Regions from separate parts of the Agarivorans sp. 1_MG-2023 genome, predicted to be linked through region 1. Evidence: predicted binding sites of a transcription regulator. Region 1 holds the regulator's gene; each other region holds the start of a gene.

Evidence for each region. The regulator LexA, encoded in region 1, represses DNA repair genes until DNA is damaged. The targets are predictions, from matches to a motif close to TACTGTATNNNNATACAGTA.
Region 2: Q4592_RS21185 (LexA family transcriptional regulator) is a predicted target of LexA. The motif match lies at 1,388-1,407, and genes of this name have one in related genera.
Region 3: recN (DNA repair protein RecN) is a predicted target of LexA. The motif match lies at 1,497-1,516, and genes of this name have one in related genera.
Region 4: recA (recombinase RecA) is a predicted target of LexA. The motif match lies at 1,413-1,432, and genes of this name have one in related genera.

The regions. Positions count from the first base shown of each region.
Region 1 covers NZ_JAUOSJ010000016.1:42,146-45,362, forward strand. The annotation lists gene coxB (cytochrome c oxidase subunit II) at 1-977, opposite strand, end outside; gene lexA (transcriptional repressor LexA) at 1,306-1,950, opposite strand; gene Q4592_RS19275 (GNAT family N-acetyltransferase) at 2,067-2,549, shown strand; gene Q4592_RS19280 (hypothetical protein) at 2,581-3,217, opposite strand, start outside.
Region 2 covers NZ_JAUOSJ010000023.1:17,455-20,671, forward strand. The annotation lists gene dmeF (CDF family Co(II)/Ni(II) efflux transporter DmeF) at 1-288, shown strand, start outside; gene Q4592_RS21180 (DNA/RNA non-specific endonuclease) at 428-1,165, opposite strand; gene Q4592_RS21185 (LexA family transcriptional regulator) at 1,417-1,824, shown strand; gene Q4592_RS21190 (Y-family DNA polymerase) at 1,824-3,086, shown strand.
Region 3 covers NZ_JAUOSJ010000002.1:439,615-442,831, reverse strand. The annotation lists gene Q4592_RS04055 (extracellular solute-binding protein) at 11-1,081, opposite strand; gene recN (DNA repair protein RecN) at 1,523-3,190, shown strand.
Region 4 covers NZ_JAUOSJ010000003.1:430,857-434,073, reverse strand. The annotation lists gene Q4592_RS06370 (regulatory protein RecX) at 1-292, opposite strand, end outside; gene recA (recombinase RecA) at 325-1,368, opposite strand; gene mutS (DNA mismatch repair protein MutS) at 1,538-3,217, shown strand, end outside.

The DNA of each region.
Region 1 (3,217 bases):
ACCGCAGCTAGCTCTTTCAAACCAAGCTGTTTACCAAAGGCTTGCATGGCTGTGCCAGGCTCGCCATTTACCACTACTTCAATATGTTTAGTCACATCACCTAACGCGATTGGACTGTCTTTTAAAGCGGGGAACACGCCAGGTAAACCTAGGCCGTTAACTTGGTGACAAGCAGCACAGCTTTTCTCATACACTTTTTCGCCTAATGACATCAGCTCATCTTGCTGCATAGTCATGGCCACCAGTTCAAGCTCTTGGGCTTGCTTGGCTAAATAAGCAGCTTCTTTCTCTGCCAACCAAGCATCATATTCGGCTTGAGGTTTGGCGATAACAACAATGGGCATAAAGCCATGGTCTTTTCCACATAGCTCAGCACATTGGCCGCGGTAAATGCCGGGTTTATCAATGATGGTCCATGCTTCATTAATAAAGCCCGGGTTAGCATCTTTTTTAACTGCAAAGTCAGGCACCCACCAAGAGTGAATAACGTCTTCTGAAGTCATGAGGAAGCGGACTTTTTTCCCGATTGGCAGTACTAAGGGGTAGTCGACTTCAAGCAAATAGTTTTTGCGCTTCTCCAGTTTGCCGTTTACTTCATCCCAATCAGACGCCATTACACTGTAAAACTCTAAATCTTGATCAAAGTACTTGTAGTGCCACTTCCACTGGGAACCCGTCACTTGAATAGTAATGTCGGCATCGGAAGGATCTTCCATTGCCAGTAAGGTTTTAGTGGCTGGAATCGCCATGCCTATCAAAATGATAAAGGGAATGATGGTCCAAATTATTTCCACTTTAGTGCTTTCGTGGAATTGAGCAGGAACCGCTCCTTTGGATTTACGGTGATGGTAAATCGACCAAAACATAGCGCCAAATACCAAGACACCAATGGCACAACAAATATAAAAAATTGTCATGTGCAAGCCATAAACTTGCTCACTGATGGCAGTAACACCAGGACGTAAATTGAAAGACATCTCTTGCGCAAACAAATGCGGCGAAAAAAATGTCAGCACTAATAGCTGAATCCATCGGCCCACAGCGCTCTCCTTTGCAGTAGCCAACGACAACAACTTTCCATGCTAGGAAAGTAGCTGCGAATAAAGGGAAAATCCCCACCCCAAAAGCATAGGCTATTACAGCTAAATACAACCTACTGTTTATAAATTAACCTCTAAGTTAAAGAAATGTAAATACATTGTTGAGATTTTTATGGATAAAGACAAAAGATGTGATGTTAACGACAAAAGCCCAAATCAGAGTGATTTGGGCTTCAAAATGGGGGAACTTATTGTTGAATAAGGCTTACATCCAATCGGCAGTGCGAATAATACCTACCGCTAAACCTTCTATTTCGATGTTCTGATATTCAAGATCAACTTCAATGGTTGATAACTCTTCATTCTCGGGATGTAAGTACACCATCTTACCGTCACGCTCAAAACGTTTAACCGTAACATCTTCATCTAAACGAGCCACAACCACCTGTCCATTGTGTACCTGAGTAGTTTTATGCACGGCTAATAGATCTCCATCCATAATGCCGATATCTTTCATGCTCATGCCCTGTACTCGCAGTAAATAATCGGCATGCGGATTAAATAAGTTAGCATCTACGGCATAATGAGATTCAACGTGCTCCTGCGCCAAAATAGGCTCACCCGCAGCAACTTGACCGATTAACGGCAAGCCTGGCTCAGGCTCTACAGTGGCTTCATTTGCACTAGCCGGCAAGTACGCTTCGCTAATACGGATCCCTCGCGACGCACCAGGAATCATTTCAATCGCACCTTTTTTAGCTAAAGCTCTAAGGTGTTCTTCTGCTGCATTAGCCGAGCGGAATCCTAGCTCTTTAGCAATTTCGGCACGCGTTGGAGGCATACCAGTATCGTTAATATGGCGGCGAATAAGTTCAAACACTTCTGTTTGGCGGGGCGTTAAGGGCTTCATAGTCTACCTGTAAGTTTATACAGCACACTGTTAGTATATACAGCATACATTTTGACGCAAGGTTTTATATTAATTCTGATTTTGTTACTGTTGATTCAAAGTGATAGGAGGCAATAATGACCATTGAGATAGTCGAAATATCAGCCCAATATGACCAAGATCTACAGCGAATAATAAAACAGGTTGGCCAAGAATATGGCGCGGTAGGTGAAGGCTTTGGCCCCTCTGATGCTGAAGTCGATAACATGAGTCAGCACTATACACAGCAAAATCGAAGTAGATATGTGGTCGCTTTGTTAGATGGCATGGTCGTTGGCGGCTGCGGCATTGCGCCTTTTACCGATAGTAAAGATACCAGTGAGTTAAAAAAACTATTTTTGCTGGAAGAAGGTAGAGGCCAAGGTCTAGGTAAACAGCTCTCGTTAGCCTGTTTAGCATTTGCCTTAGAGCAGGGATTTACTCGCTGTTACCTAGACACGCTTAGCAATATGTCGGCAGCGATTAAACTCTACGAAAGCCTCGGTTTTGAGCACTTATCTGCACCTTTACAAGGTACAGCCCATAATGGCTGCGATGTTTGGATGCTAAAGCAACTTTAAGCGCAAAATAGTACTGCAATAAAAAACAGTATTATCGACTAAAACCAATCGAACTTAGGGTTCGCCTTTCTCGCTTACGCCAAGCTAGCATTCCCAGCATCCCCGCAAATAAAAATACCGAAGCTGGCTCACTCACTCTTGTCGCCTCTGCAACAATCAGTACAGGGTTAATGTCTATCCAGAAATAATCGTTATCATTTTGAACGAGAGGGCTACGGAAGATGCGCTCAACTTCTGGCTCGGTAATTAATGTGCGATTGTTGAGACTTGGATTCATTAGGTAAGCGCCAGACAAATGCGGTAGGCCTAAATTGTGGCCTAACTCGTGAGCAAGCAACTCTCCGCCTAAACTGCCGGCGGCGTAACTAGATTCAACCACAAAATCGTTTCCAAAATACTCCCCACAACCCACTATCCCTCGATTGATTTGCGAGCCGCAGGCGCTAATTGTGTCGATAAAATAAAAATTGACCACATTAGAGGGGCCAACATGCTGACTAAAAAGTTGGCTCACCTCCGCGCGGGTAGTGATATCCAATAGCTCGGGAAAGACCAATTCGGTGGCGGTACCAATGCGGATATCAATGATGTTTTGGCCAAAAGTCGCTTGAGAATAAATGCTATCAAGAGCGGCTTCTTGAGTAGTAATAAAAGCAGCATGAACAAAG
Region 2 (3,217 bases), on a different contig from region 1:
GGTATTGTGGGAGCTCTAGTTATAAGTAAATGGGCTTGGGGCTTAATATCATTAACAAGTAGCCACTTACTCGACCAACAGTGTCAAACCACTGAGAACCGTGTGCGTGAAGCTTTGAAAGACGAAGAGATAGAAATCACAGATTTGCATGTTTGGCACCTCGGAGAGAAGTCACTTAGCACTGTAATCTCAATAAGTAGCGAAGCACCTCGTTCGTTGATAGCCTATAAGCAGCTGTTACAACATATTCCCAAGCTTAGACATGTAAGTATCGAAGTTCATAAGTAGTACTCAAAGTTTTACTTTAAAAAAAGCCATAGAGTCGCTTATTTTAACCGAGTGCTAACTCGTTATTGTCCAAAGACGAGCTAGAGCGTCTTATCCAGTGGTTGGTTGAGCAAGCTACCCCTAGATATTTGAATTACATTCAGCACCCTAGTTGTGCAAAAATTTCATTACTTTCAGCTAAGCCTCTAGGAATGGCATATGGCACTATAGCCCTTAATTCAGAGATTGTTTTCTTTGTTGTGCAGTAGTCTGTATTTCTGGTTGTTTGTTGGTTCATGAGAAACGCGGCAGAGTTGCCTTTATCATCATATATAATCTTGTAGTAATCAGATGGTATTGCATGGGCTTCATCGGCTTTTGGTAAGCCTTCCATTTCGTTACGGTAGAGCGGGCCTGTAATAACATATAGATTTTCACGAAACCCAACAGCATCTCTAACCGCTTCTTCTAGGTTTTTCCAAGGGCCCTGGTTTAAACCTTTAGCTTGAGGCGTAATATTGGATAAATAGTTAAGGGTAGGCCAGTAGCGACTTCCCACAAAACTTGCTAGTGGAGCTTGGTGTCCACGGTCAATATCGAGCTTACTTGACGCTCCACTATAGTCACCTTTTTCCAGTCGCTCATTTTCATCGAGTAAAGGATTGTTTTTCCACGTTCTGTTGGTTGTTGTTCCAAAGTTAAGTATATCCACTTCATAAGCCACCCAATCGGCAAACTGCGTTTTCTTACTTTGGGAGAGTGTGTATAGCCGTTCAAAGATGACGACATTTCCTTCAATATCTAGACTTGGGCAGCCGATGGGGCAGTTTGGTGTACGGAATTCAGATGCGTTCACGTACCCCGAGACTAATAGCGGAATTGCTATCCATGCTTTCATTCTAAATCCTTTAGATAGGGTTTAGTTTAAATCTAACATAACTATCAATATGGTTGTAAGTTGATAATGACTCATTGATGGGTAATTGCATGCCTGAAAGGTAGGCCTAGTAAAAACACGCTCAGGCACTAGCTATCATTTGGAGTCTAAGCTGGTACTGGCTCAAGTGCCCCCTTATTACAGCAATTACTAGTTTCTCTTTTTGCGGAACGCCTCTATAATAACTGTATATATATCCAGTGATGATTTAAATGAAAGTAATCCCTATTTCCGCGAGTGCTGGCCTTACGGGTTTTGAGTCCCCCGCGACAGAATATTCACAACTCCCACTGAGTTTAGATGACCTGCTTATTGAGCATCCATCTGCCACATTTATCGGTTTAGCGTCCGGAGACTCAATGTTGGGTAGCGGTATACACGATGGAGATGTATTGATTGTTGACCGTCACGTCCATGTTGAGAGTGGCGATGTAATTGTCGCGAATATCAATGGTGAGTTTGTGTGTAAGATTATCGATAAATCAAGACGTATGCTGCTATCAGCCAACGAACACTATAGTCCCGTCGCAGTTAGTAGCTGTGATAGGTTCACTGTAGAAGGCGTCGTTATTCGCTCTATACGCTGTCATCGTCCCTCTCGTTTATTGAAACTGCTTTAATGTTTGCGCTTGTTGATGCCAATAGCTTTTATTGTTCAGCAGAAGCGGTGTTTCGCCCTGATTGGCGCAACAAACCAATCATTGTATTGAGTAATAACGATGGTTGTGTAGTCGCTGTAAATCGTTTGGCCAAAGCTATTGGTATTGAGCGCTTTAAGCCGTTTTTCCAGATTAAATCATTGTGCGAAAAACACGGTGTCATTGTTTGCTCGTCTAACTATGAACTATATGCAGATTTATCGATGCATATGATGCAAATCATTGGCGCATTTGCTCCAAAGCAACATGTATACAGTATTGATGAAACCTTCATAGATGTATCAAATGCCCGTGAGGCACTATCCCCGTTTGATGTTCTGGGAAAGCAAATCCGACGAGCTGTCTGGAAAGAAGTGCGTTTACCCGTTTGCGTGGGGTTTGGAGAAACGCTGACGCTGTGTAAGGTCGCTAATCATGCTGCTAAACGTCTACCAGGATTCGATGGAGTGTGTGTGATTGAGAACAATGAACAAAGAGACCGCATTTTATCTAAAATGTGTGTGTCCGATGTTTGGGGAGTTGGACGAAAGCTAAGTGTACGCCTCAAAGACATGGGAATAACAACTGCGCTCAAACTAGCAAAGATGCCACCGAAACTTGCCAAGCAGCATTTCAGTGTGGAAATGGAGAGAACGATTCTCGAACTTAATGGGGTATCCACAAAGTCATGGGATGAAGTGCGAGCGAATAAGCAGCAGATTTTTTCAACGAGAAGTACTGGCCAACGAATACTGGAGCTGCAATCGTTGATGCAAGCCTTTTCCCTGCATGTAAGTAGTGCATGTTTAAAAGCAAGAGAGCAAGGTAGCGTAGCTGGTGCGATTCTAATCTTTGCACATAATTCGCCGTTTGATGATGGTATTAGTCGTGGTTTTAAGCAGGTATTACGGACAGCTTGTCCGACTAACGATAGCATTGTGATGAGTCAGCTGGTGTCACAAGCAATTCCCCAACTATTTATTCCAGGTGTCAAATACTACAAAGTCGGCGTAGGCCTTATGGACTTAACTAATGAAAAACACCAGCAGCTGGATATGTTTACGGCAAAGCCGGGCCGACCAGAATTGATGAAGGCGGTTGATGCTTTAAATCAACGCTATGGTAGCGACACATTGTTTTTAGGCTCACAAGGTATCAGCCCCAAATGGCATATGCGAAGGGATATGCTCACACCTCAATACACGACGGATTGGCATCACATTCCGCGTATTCGCTGCAAATAAAAGTCTAGTAAAGTCCAAGGCTTACCTGCTGCATAATTCAGAGTTCTTTCTTTATCGTTAGCTAAAAATGTTCCATATTCGGGGATGTGTTAATTGCGATACTAGCAAATATGGAAATTTAATTTAGTAAT
Region 3 (3,217 bases), on a different contig from region 1:
CCCATCTTAGCTATTTGGCCGCTTGAACGCGGTCGAGTACTTTGCCTTCCATGGCTTCTAGGCCGGCTGGAACAGCTGGATACCACTTAATATTATCGATATCGTCACTGCTAAAGCTGGTATTAAATTGGGCTTTAGCCAACTCATTTACGTAAGTATCAGAGCCTTTAGACGCAGTAAAATTACCTGCTGATTCAGTAATTTTAGCGGCGACTTCAGGGCGCATAACAAAGTTGATCCACTTGTAGGCTGCATCAATCGCTTTCGACTTTTTAGGAATAGCAAAGGTATCAATCCAACCCAATGCACCAGATTTAGGCGCCACAAACTGAATGTTTTGCTGCTCACGGTTGAGTTTCCAACCGCCAGCATCCCAAGCCATAGCGGCTACCACTTCGTTAGAACGCATCAAGTTCATTAGCTCATCGCCGCCCGACCAGTACGTTTTTACCAGTGGCTTACAGTCAACCAAAGCTGTTTCAACTTTATTAAGTATTTGCTGGTATTTAACAGGGTCAGCATAAGCAGCAAATGGGTCTTCACCCAATGCAAAAGCAAAACCAATTAAGGTTGGGCGCTTCAAGCGGTAAGAGATCTTACCTTCATATTGCTTTTGGCAAAGGTCGGTGTAATCGGCCACATCTTTGGCCATTTCTCCATTAACCACTAAACCACTGGTACCCCATACATGAGGAACCCCAAATACCTGGTCACCTACCGCAGTATTTTTCTTGGTAGCGTCAAGCATAGAGGTAATCATTTGTTGTTGCTCAATACGGCTCAAATCAATCGGCTGATAGATGCCAAACTGTTGCTGTACGCCAGTAATACGATCTTGGCTAGGTTGAGCTAAATCAAACCCCGAACCACCAGTGGCTCGAAGCTTTGAAATCATGTCTTCATTGTTTGATTTAGTCACTTTTACTTCAATGCCCGTTTCCTTTTCGAACATATCAATCACTTCCTGAGGCGCATAGCCACCCCACGTTAATAAGCGAAGCGTTTCAGCACTCGTTTGCGCACTAACCATTGCGCCCATACTAAGTACCAAAGCACTCAGTGTTAAACGTTTATTCAACATAATCTCTTCCATGTGGTTCAAGGTGAATTGGTCTACCGACTTATGCGGCACAGATACAACAACTGTTTGATAAACATGCACGAATTTAATGACACTAATGTGACAGCTAAAAGCGTAGTAGCTAATTCCGAGAGAGTGTAGTGAGTTGAAATATTTTTTTATTAAAAAGTATATGAAAAGCACAAACCAGCCAAAATAGACAGCATAAGCAGCGGCTTCAACTAGTTTACCCACTAAGTAAGCTCTACCTCTTGTTCCTTACCTAGACAAAAAGCTGCAGCTATCTAGTGGCTAAATAAATGCTGAACTAGCTCAGTAAACTAAGGCAAAAAAAACAATAGCTTCCTCATAATTTAGCAAAATCTTTAAAAATGTCGCTTGCTTGAATAAAACTTGCACTATATATTTACACAGTTACTGTATGAATAAACAGGTATTGAAATGCTCACTCAATTAAGCGTACAAAATTTTGCCATTGTTCGATTTCTTGAACTCGATTTGAATCAAGGAATGACCACCATAACGGGTGAAACCGGAGCGGGTAAATCTATTGCCATTGACGCCCTTGGTTTATGTTTGGGTAATCGAGCAGAAGCCTCAATGGTGCGACAAGAAGCCGATAAGGCTGAAATTAGCGCACAATTTGACGTAAGCAATAACCAACAGGCTCAATTGTGGTTGCAGCAAAATGAGTTACTGAGTGATGACGAATGCATACTGCGCCGAGTGGTAACAAAAGAAGGCCGTTCCAAGGCCTACATTAACGGCACAGCAGTACCGCTGGCTCAATTAAAAAGCCTTGGTCAATACTTAGTAAGTATTCATGGCCAACATGCTCATCAGCTATTATTAAAGCCCAACCAACAGCTATCAATTGTCGACCAATATGCGGCCCATCCTCAGCTAATCGGTGACGTAAAACAAGCTTACCAAGGCTGGAAAGCGCTCTGTAACGAGCTAGAACTTGCTGAACAACAGCAAAAAGAGCTAGCCGCTCAGCGCCAGTTGCTTGATTACCAAGTAAAAGAGCTGGATGCTTTTTCCCTTCAAGAAGGAGAATATCAGGATATCGAGCAACAACATCAATGCTTATCACACAGTACTGAATTACAGCAAAGCAGCCACCAACTCACGCAATTACTTGGTCATGACGATCACGTAAATGTTATGGATATGCTCAGCCAAGCTTGCAAAACAACCAGCCAACTACTTGAGCTAGACCCCAAATTAGACACCATTAATAATCTCTTGCATGACGCGCAAATTCAGGTTGAAGAGGCAACTCAGCAGTTAGGGCACTATAGTGAGCAACTAGACTACGATCCTGAGTTATTTGCAGAGCTAGAAGAAAGGATGAGCCTTGCTTTGGAGTTGGCAAGGAAGCACCATACTTCACCAGAGCAGCTTCCTGCTTTGCATCAAGATTTACTGGCGCAATTAACTCAGCTAAGCCAACAAAGTGAACGTTTTGAACACCTCGCGGATGAGATTGAAAGTGCTTGGCAGCATTATTTAAACAAAGCTAATAAGTTGTCGAAAAGTCGAGAACGTGCAGCCAATAGTTTAAGTAAGCAAATGACCAAAGAGATCCACAAGCTGAGCATGGCTAAAGCCCAGTGTGAGTTTTCACTGCAAAGTGATGCACAGCAATTTACCAACGCTAACGGCATTGACCGAGTTGAACTGCTAGTACGAACTAACCCAGGGCAACCTATGCAAGCCATTGAAAAAGTAGCCTCTGGTGGTGAGTTGTCACGCATCGGCCTAGCGATTCAAGTTATTTGCTCTGCCAGCATTCTCACCCCCACTCTAATTTTTGATGAAGTAGATGTAGGTATTAGCGGACCAACAGCAGCGGTTGTGGGTGGCATGCTTCGCCAGCTGGGTAAACAATGCCAAGTAATGTGTGTCACTCACTTACCGCAAGTAGCAGGCCATGGTCACCAGCAAATGTTAGTTAGTAAGCAGCAAAAGAAAAATGAAACGATCACCAACATGCAAACACTCAACGGTAAACAACGCTTAGAAGAGCTGGCACGCTTACTGGCAGGTGATGCAATTACTCCTTCAGCACTGGCAAACGCACAAGAATTGTTGATTGAGGACTAATTTCTTAGTAATCGATACTTCTTTTTA
Region 4 (3,217 bases), on a different contig from region 1:
CCCATTCAGGATCAGCCAGGACCTGATTAGCTAAGTCGCTATTGATGCCTTTGCTTTGCAGGTATTGTTTTATGTAATTACGCCCGTAACCTCGAGCTAATCTAGCGCGAGTTAAAGAACTTGCGTAGTTATGATCGTTAAGCCAAGCATTTTCAATGGCATAGTTAATCGCATCTGCGATTTCAGCTTCTTGGAAGTCCTTTTGTCGCAATTTCTGCAACAATTGCTGCTGACTATATGAACGCCTTGAGAGCAGATCGATGGTGGTGTGAAGTGCGCTACGATTGGTCATAATAAAAAGGAGCCTTTCGGCTCCTAATCAATTTATGCTTCTTGATCAGCCGGAGTTTCAGTGGCTGTATCTTCTTCAACAACTTCGGTGTTGTTAAGCAGGTTGTTACGAATCGTCATTTCAATCTCTTGAGCAACTTCTGGGTGCTCCTTCAAGTAATTTGAAGCATTCGCCTTACCTTGACCGATTTTGTTCCCTTTGTAAGAGAACCAAGCACCAGCTTTGTCGACCAATTTTTCTTTTACGCCCAAATCAACTAACTCGCCGTAACGGTTAAAACCTTCACCGTACATGATTTGGAACTCGGCTTGTTTAAATGGTGCAGCGATTTTATTTTTAACCACTTTAACGCGAGTTTCGTTACCAACGATCTCATCGCCACTTTTCACAGCGCCGATGCGACGAATATCCAAACGTACAGATGCGTAAAACTTCAGTGCATTACCGCCAGATGTAGTTTCTGGATTACCAAACATTACACCAATTTTCATACGGATTTGGTTAATGAAAATACACATACAGTTGGTTTGCTTAAGCGTACCAGTTAACTTACGTAATGCTTGCGACATTAAACGTGCCTGCAGGCCAACGTGGCTATCCCCCATGTCACCTTCAATTTCAGCTTTAGGGGTTAAAGCTGCTACCGAGTCAATTACAATCATGTCAACGGCACCAGAGCGCGCTAGCATATCGGTAATCTCTAGGGCTTGCTCACCAGTATCAGGTTGAGATACTAATAAGTTGTCTACATCTACACCAAGCTTTTTGGCATAAATAGGGTCTAGGGCATGTTCAGCATCAACAAACGCACATACCTTGCCTACTTTTTGAGCTTGAGCAATGGCTTCTAAGGTAAGAGTAGTTTTACCAGAACTTTCAGGACCATAGATTTCAATCACACGACCCATTGGCAAACCGCCAGCGCCTAAGGCAATATCAACGGATAAAGAACCTGTAGAAATGGTTTCGATATCCATGGTACGGTTGTCACCAAGCTTCATGATTGAGCCTTTACCAAATTGTTTTTCAATTTGGCCTAGGGCCGCAGCTAATGCCTTTTGTTTGTTCTGATCCATATCGCCCTCGTAGGTGCTTTTAACTATCTTAATGACCAGTAGTATACTGGGTATTCATACAGTATCAAGTTTATTCCAGAAAATTCATAAAAGAGTTTTGCCTATTCGGCTGACAGCTTTTATCCTTGCTGCTTCGTTTAGCCATTAACCGAGTAGTTCGATAAGCCCCATGACTGAGACAAATCTAGAAAAACACACTCCTATGATGCGCCAATACTTAACGTTAAAGGCTCAACATCCCGAGATTTTATTGTTCTATAGAATGGGCGATTTTTACGAATTGTTTTACGACGATGCCAAACGCGCATCTGAGTTAATGGATATTTCCTTAACAAAACGTGGTCAGTCTGCTGGTACACCTATACCAATGGCAGGCATTCCCTACCACGCTGCAGAGAATTATTTATCGCGCCTGGTTCAATTAGGTGAATCAGTCGCTATTTGCGAACAGATTGGCGACCCGGCTACCAGTAAAGGGCCGGTGGAAAGAAAAGTTGTTAGAATTATCACACCAGGCACGGTGAGCGACGAAGCCTTGCTGCAAGAGAAACAAGATAACTTGTTAGTCAGCGTGATAAACCAGCAACAACAAATTGGTCTTGCTTATTTAGATATTGCCAGTGGCAGATTCGTGATTAATCAATTTACCGGTGAACAACAACTACAAGCCGAATTACAACGCTTAAACCCTGCAGAACTGCTCTACCCTGATGACTTCGAGTTTTACTCGGAGCTGCAAGCATACAAAGGTTTACGCCGCCGTGGGGAGTGGGAATACGATTTAGCTACCGCACAAAAAGTATTAAATCAGCAGTTCGGTACTCGGCACTTAGATGGGTTTGGGGTAAGTGAATACCCGCTAGCCCTTTCAGCAGCGGGTTGTTTAATGCAGTATGTTCAAGATACCCAACGCACTGCCCTACCGCATATCAATGCAATTATCGTTGAGAGCCAAAATCAGTTTATTCAACTTGATGCCGCAAGCCGTAAAAACCTAGAGTTAACCCGTAACCTTGCTGGCGGCTACGAAAACACCCTAAGTTCAATATTGGACCGCAGCTCCACTGCCATGGGAAGCCGCTTGCTAAATCGCTGGTTACACCAGCCTTTAAGCAACCAGCAACAAGTGAGTGCGCGCCAAGATTGCATTGCTGAAATACTGGAAACCGACCTTTATCCTCTAGTGCAAACTGTGCTTAAGTCGATTGGCGATATTGAGCGAATATTGGCCCGCTTAGCCCTTCGTTCAGCCCGACCGCGTGATTTAGCGAGATTGCGTAACGCCTTTAGTTTACTACCAGAACTGCAATCTTATGTAAGTTCTACACAAGCGCTAGCGCCAATAGCTAAAAATATTGGCGAGTTTCCCGATACCTTAGCCTTGTTAGAGCGAGCAATAATTGATAACCCTCCTGTGCTCATTAGGGATGGCGGAGTGATTGCACCAGGTTACCATCGAGAGTTGGACGAGTGGCGAGACCTAAGCGAGGGAGCGACTCAGTTCTTAAAAGACATAGAACAACGGGAACGCGAACAAACCGGAATTGCCAACCTAAAGATTGGGTATAACAAAGTACACGGTTTTTACATTGAGGTAAGCCGCCTTTATTCCGAACAAGTACCCGAGCACTATATTCGCAGGCAGACGCTAAAGAATATGGAACGCTACATTATTGCTGAACTTAAAGAACACGAGGAAAAAGTGCTCTCTAGCCAAGGTAAAGCTTTGGCATTAGAAAAGCGGCTATACGAGGAATTGTTAGATTTGCTCATGCCAAGTTTGAGCAATATGCAGCGTAGCGCTCAAGCAATTGCTCAGCTTGATGTACTGTGTTGTTTAGCCGAGCGA